Linked DNA regions of Flocculibacter collagenilyticus. The protein of the gene in region 2 binds, or shares a complex with, the protein of the main gene of each other region. Links are inferred from orthologs where the notes say so. Each region holds a gene or a part of one and is shown on either strand. Other genes may lie near its edges. The genes, in order: rpsJ and nusB.

The links.
Region 1: the proteins of nusB (region 2) and rpsJ are in contact, whole or in part, in a solved structure (PDB 3D3B), measured with the Escherichia coli proteins. The link is inferred for Flocculibacter collagenilyticus from one-to-one orthologs.

What each region holds. Positions count from the first base shown.
Region 1 is NZ_CP059888.1:877,234-880,442, forward strand. The notes cover bases 38-2,917. They hold rpsJ (30S ribosomal protein S10), read left to right. Parts: upstream 38-1,261; coding sequence 1,262-1,573; downstream 1,574-2,917. Other genes in these bases: HUU81_RS03795 (DUF4097 family beta strand repeat-containing protein), read left to right, coding at 38-927; rplC (50S ribosomal protein L3), read left to right, coding at 1,599-2,237; rplD (50S ribosomal protein L4), read left to right, coding at 2,254-2,859; rplW (50S ribosomal protein L23), read left to right, coding at 2,856-2,917. Also shown: more of HUU81_RS03795, read left to right, coding at 1-37; more of rplW, read left to right, coding at 2,918-3,158; rplB (50S ribosomal protein L2), read left to right, coding at 3,173-3,209. UniProt on the Escherichia coli protein: Involved in the binding of tRNA to the ribosomes. Part of the processive rRNA transcription and antitermination complex (rrnTAC). The complex forms an RNA-chaperone ring around the RNA exit tunnel of RNA polymerase (RNAP).
Region 2 is NZ_CP059888.1:2,437,067-2,440,099, reverse strand. What follows is about bases 181-2,884. They hold nusB (transcription antitermination factor NusB), read left to right. Parts: upstream 181-1,179; coding sequence 1,180-1,590; downstream 1,591-2,884. Other genes in these bases: HUU81_RS10820 (phosphatidylglycerophosphatase A family protein), read left to right, coding at 2,661-2,884; thiL (thiamine-phosphate kinase), read left to right, coding at 1,681-2,649; ribH (6,7-dimethyl-8-ribityllumazine synthase), read left to right, coding at 704-1,168; ribBA (bifunctional 3,4-dihydroxy-2-butanone-4-phosphate synthase/GTP cyclohydrolase II), read left to right, coding at 181-614. In the rest of the region: more of ribBA, read left to right, coding at 1-180; more of HUU81_RS10820, read left to right, coding at 2,885-3,033. UniProt on the Escherichia coli protein: Part of the processive rRNA transcription and antitermination complex (rrnTAC). The complex forms an RNA-chaperone ring around the RNA exit tunnel of RNA polymerase (RNAP).

The DNA.
Region 1 (3,209 bases), 1.6 Mb from region 2 along the record:
ATCAATGCTGCCGACTATGGTGAATGGACTGAGTCACAACAAACGTTAAGTATTGATGCACAGTCATTTAAAGAGCTAGAAATAGAAGCGGGCTCGGGTGTACTTAATATTATCGGTGATACTAATACTAAACAGATACGTGTTGAGGCAACGGTCGGTAATTACGCCGAGTTAACGAGTGATTTTGAATTAACGTTGGAGGCCAAGGGCAGTAAAAAAGCTAAGTTAACCAGTAAATTTGATCGAGGACTTAGGTTTTTTAGCGGTAAAGCGCCTTATATTGACTTAACGGTGTTTGTTCCTGCAGATATCGCGCTAAAAGTAAACGATGGCTCTGGCCATATTACCATTAAGAATATTCATGATAATTTAGTGATAGATGATGGCTCGGGAGATATAGCTCTTCATAAAGTTGTAGGCAATATCAGTATTGATGATGGCTCAGGCAGTATTACTATGGAAGATATCACTGGTAACAGCACTATTAATGATGGCTCAGGTAGCATTGCTATGGAGCATATCACTGGTAACAGTTCTATAAATGATGGTTCGGGTAATATTACGTTGTTTAAACTTAATGGTAGTTTGCTGTTAAAAGATGGCTCAGGTCATATTGATGCAAAAGATATTGTTGGCAGTGTAAATATTGATGATGATTCAGGTAACCTGACGTTGAAAAACATCTTAGGTAACACTCAAATAGAAGATGGCTCAGGTGATAGTGATATTTTTGATGTTCGTGGCAATTTAAATATTAAAGATAATTCGGGCAATATTTATATCAAAGGAGTGAGTGGTGCAGTAACTATTGATGATGGTTCGGGCGGCATATCCGTTAATGACGCAGGCTCGTTGACAATCACTGAATCGGGCAGCGGCAGTTTAAAGATCAAAGACATTCATGGTCCGGTAAAAGTTGATGATTAACAGATTTATTGCTATCCCTGTAGCGGTACTTTCTTGCTTAGATAGTAATATATAGTTAATTTAAAAAAGTAGTTGCAATATTAATCAACTTACCTATAATACGCCGACCTGCTTAGTCTAGATTGTTAGATTAAACAGGTTCGAGGTTAACAAGATAAAATGCTCTTTATGTTAACCAGCTTTAATAATGTTAAAGCAATTTAGTACAGGAACTCCGATTTGGAGTTCATCGATATAAGAAAACACCCTCACTCAATTTCTAAAAATAGAAAATGTGGTCGAGAGGTGGTTTTTTATGCTCTTTCTAAAATGCTCTTTATATTTGAGGTTGAGAATGTCTAGTCAACGCATTCGTATTCGTTTAAAAGCTTTCGATCATCGTTTGATCGACCAGTCGACGCAGGAGATTGTTGAAACTGCTAAGCGTACTGGTGCTCAGGTTCGTGGTCCAATTCCACTACCTACACGTAAAGAACGCTTCACCGTTCTTATTTCTCCGCACGTTAACAAAGACGCGCGTGATCAGTATGAAATCCGTACCCACAAGCGTCTAATCGACATTGTTGAGCCAACAGAAAAAACTGTTGACGCACTAATGCGTTTGGATCTTGCGGCTGGTGTTGATGTTCAAATCAGCCTAGGTTAACCGAGAGATTATAGAGGTTTTTATAATGACTATAGGTCTAGTCGGTCGTAAAGTAGGAATGACTCGTATCTTCACTGAAGATGGCGTTTCAATTCCAGTAACCGTAGTTGAAGCAACTCCGAACCGCGTTGCTCAAGTTCGTTCAGAAGAAACTGACGGTTATCGTGCTGTTCAAGTAACTGCAGGCACTAAAAAAGCAAACCGCGTAAACAAAGCAACAGCTGGGCATTATGCTAAAGCTGGTGTTGAAGCTGGTCGCGGTCTTTGGGAATTCCGTTTAGCTAACGGTGAAGGTGAAGAATTAGCAGTAGGTAGTGAAATTACTGTTGAAGTTTTTGCTGAAACTAAGAAAGTAGACGTTGTAGGTACATCTAAAGGTAAAGGCTTCCAAGGCGGCGTTAAGCGTTGGAACTTTAGCATGCAAGATGCTACTCACGGTAACTCTCTTTCTCACCGTGCTCCTGGTTCAATTGGTCAAAACCAATCACCAGGTAAAGTTTTCAAAGGCAAAAAAATGGCAGGCCAAATGGGTAACGAGCGTGTAACGACTCAAAACCTTGAGCTTGTACGTGTTGACGCTGAGCGCAATCTGCTTCTTATTAAAGGTGCAGTACCAGGCGCAATCGGTGGCGACGTTATCGTTAAACCTGCGGTTAAAGCATAAGTCCGGGGGATAAGTGATGGAATTAGCATTAAAAGACGCTTCAGGCGCTCTTGAAGTTTCAGAAGCTACCTTTGGTCAAGAGTTTAATGAAGCGCTTGTACACCAGGTAGTTACAGCTTTTGCAGCTGGAGCTCGTCAGGGTTCTCGTGCTCAGAAGACTCGTTCTGAAGTTAGCGGTGGTGGTAAAAAACCATGGCGTCAAAAAGGTACTGGCCGTGCACGTGCTGGTACAATCCGTAGCCCAATTTGGCGCAGCGGTGGTGTGACTTTTGCAGCTAAGCCGCAAGATCACAGCCAAAAAGTTAACAAAAAAATGTATCGTGGTGCGATTAAAAGCATTATCTCTGAATTAGTTCGTCAAGAGCGTTTAATCGTTGTTGAAAAGTTTGCAGTTGAAGGACCTAAAACGAAAGAACTAGTTGCTAAGCTTAAAGAACTTGAGCTTAAAGATGTGTTAATCGTGACTGCTGAAGTTGATGAGAACTTGTTCTTGTCTGCTCGTAACTTATACAAAGTAGACGTTCGCGACGTAGCTGGTATTGATCCAGTAAGTCTAATCGGCTTCGATAAAGTATTAATGACTGCTGATGCAGTTAAACAACTTGAGGAGCAGCTAGCATGATCCGCGAAGAACGTTTACTAAAAGTTGTTTTAGCTCCACATATCTCTGAAAAAGCAACAAACTGCGCTGAAAATAACAACACTGTTGTATTTAAAGTAGCAACTGATGCGACTAAAGAAGAGATTAAAGGTGCTATCGAAAAGCTTTTCGAAGTAGAAGTTGAAGGTGTTCGCACTGTTAACGTTAAAGGTAAAACTAAGCGTACAGGTATGCGTTTTGGCCGTCGTAAAGACTGGAAAAAAGCATACGTAACTCTTAAAGAAGGCGCTGAGTTAGATCTTGTTGGCGGCGCAGAGTAAGGAGGGTTTAGAAAATGGCTTTAGTTAAATGTAAACCTACGTCTGCTGGTC
Region 2 (3,033 bases):
TAAATGATGACGGCACAATGGCGCGTCGTCCAGATTTAGAAAAATTTGCTGAAAAGCACGATATTAAAATGGGCACAATTGCCGATTTAATTGAATATCGTAACCATAACGAAACTACAATAGAAAAAGTGGCGCAGTGTAAATTGCCAACCGAGTTTGGTGATTTTGATTTAACAACGTTTAAAGACACCATTGATGGCCAAGTACATTTCGCATTGTCAAAAGGTGAAATAGAGCCTGAAAATGCGACCTTAGTGCGTGTACATTTACTAAATACATTCAGTGACTTATTATTATCAGACCGTTCAGTCAATCGTAGTTTCACACTGCAAAATGCCATGCAGCGTATTCAGAAAGATGACGGTGTGCTTGTGTTACTTGCAGAGCACGACACTACTGAAGATATTATTGCACGGGTTAAAGCGTTTGAAGCAGAAGATCAGGGCGTGGCTCAACCTCGCGCTAAGTGGTCTGGAACGTCAAGAAACGTAGGTGTTGGTTCGCAAATTTTGGCTCAACTTGGCGTTAAAAAAATGCGTTTGTTAAGTAGTCCTAAAAAATACCATGCGCTTTCAGGGTTTGGTTTAGAGTTAGTTGAATACGTTTCTGAATAAAAGAGTAGTGATGGTGATAGGCGTTATGTTAAAATGTGCGCCTTTTTGTAAGTCCGTTAAATACACCCGTATAATTAATAAGGTATCCAATGAAGGTAATTGAAGCAGGCATCAACGCTAAAGGTAAGAAATTCGCTATTGTTGTAGCACGTTTTAATAGTTTTATCGTAAATAGTTTGTTGGAAGGTGCAATTGACGAATTAAAGCGTATTGGTAGCGTTGCAGATGAAGATATTACTGTGATCCATGTACCGGGTGCTTACGAAATGCCAGTCGCAGCGCAGCGCGCGGCTAAATCAAATAAATATGATGGAATTATTGCGCTTGGTGCAGTAATTCGCGGTGGTACTCCGCATTTCGACTATGTTGCAGGTGAATGTAATAAAGGCTTAGCCCAAATCTCATTGCAATACGACATCCCAGTTACATTTGGTGTTTTAACTGTTGACTCAATTGAGCAAGCGATTGAACGCGCTGGCACAAAAATGGGTAATAAAGGTGCGGAAGCTGCATTAAGCGCACTTGAAATGGTAAATGTACTAGAACAAATTTAGTGGAGTAATGAATGAAACCTGCTGCTAGACGCAAAGCAAGATCATTGGCGGTTCAAGCCGTATATTCGTGGCAAGTTAGTGGTAATGCTATTGCTGATGTAGAGCATCAGTTATTACTTGAAACCGACACAAGTAAAGTAGATGTAGAGTATTTTAAAGATATTATTCGTGGTGTTTCTGTAAATGCCAATGAATTAGATGAATTTGTTAAGCCTCATTTAGATCGTCCATTTGACGATGTAGATCTTGTTGAAAAAGCGATTTTACGTGTGAGTGCGTATGAATTGAAATTTCGTCAAGATGTACCCTATAAAGTGGCCATTAATGAAGGTATTGAGTTAGCAAAATCGTTTGGCGCTGATGATAGCCACCGCTTTGTTAACGGTGTACTTGATAAAGCTGTTAGACGCATTAAGCGCTAAGTTAAAAATTATAGCCTGAATGAATAATTGTTATTAGTTCAATTATCAACAGGCTCGAAGGAGAGCCGACGTAAGTCGGCTTTTTTATGTATGAAAGAATTTGATGTAATTAGAACATATTTCACGAATCGTGGTGCGTCACGTAAAGACGTTGTTTTAAGAGCCGGAGATGATGCTGCTGTAGTCAAAGTAGCGGCAGGAAATCAGGTTGTTATTACGACAGATATGCTATGCGAAAATGTGCACTTTTTCTCTTCTACACCTGCTCGCGCAATTGGGCATCGTGCCGTTGCTGCAAATTTAAGTGATCTAGCAGCCATGGGCGCAACACCTGCTTGGATATCAATGGCGTTATCTATTCCTTCTGTTGACGAAGAATGGTTAAAAGAATTCTCAGACGGTGTTTTTGAAGTTGCAGAGTACTATAACGTTGAAGTGGTCGGCGGTGATACAACGCAAGGGCCACTAACGATAACCATTTGCGCAAAAGGATTAGTGCCAGATGATACGTATTTAACCCGTTGCGGAGCAAAGCCAGGCGACTGGATTTATGTCACGGGTAGTTTAGGCGATGCAGGGGTAGCGATTGAATCAATTAATGGCAAGGTAGAGATTGAGCCTAAGCACAAGAATTATTTGATGAACCGTTTTGAATACCCAACGCCTCGGGTTGCTGCAGGTGAAGCAATAAGAGGTATTGCCTCGTCTGCGATAGATGTATCTGATGGTATTACATCAGACCTGCAACATATACTAACGCGCTCTAAAGTAAGTGCTGAAATTGATGTAGAGAAGCTACCAATGTCTAAAGCATTACTAGAAACAGTTGGAGCTGAAGAAGCATTAAGATATGCTCTATCTTACGGAGATGATTACGAATTATTATTTACCGTTCCTGAAGATAAGAAAGGTGGTTTAGACATCAGCTTATCGCAATTTGGTTTAACCGCCACTTGCATAGGACAAATTAAAGGTGGCGATAGTAAACTACAGCTGACGCGTGGTGGCACCCCTTTTATTTTTAATCATTCTGGCTTTGAGCATTTTTCTCAGAAATAAGCAGGACTAATATGTCTAGAGACGCCATAAGAAATAAGTTTAACCTGTTCGATATTAATCACTTTTTAGCATTAGGCTTTGGCTCTGGCCTCTCTCGATTTGCACCAGGTACGGTGGGAACGATAGCTGCAATTCCACTTTTTTGGTTTGCAAGTGCACTTTCATTACAGTGGTATTTAGCAATAACCGCTGTAATGTGTGTTGTTGGTGTTTACATTTGTGGAAAATGTGCGTTTGACGTAGGTGTTCATGATCACCCCGCTATTGTGTGGGATGAGTTTGCAGGTTTCTTCGTAACGATGATTGCCGTACCAAGAGAGTGGCATTACATTTTAATTGGTTTTGCGTTATTCCGCTTTTTTGACATTATTAAGCCTTGGCCAA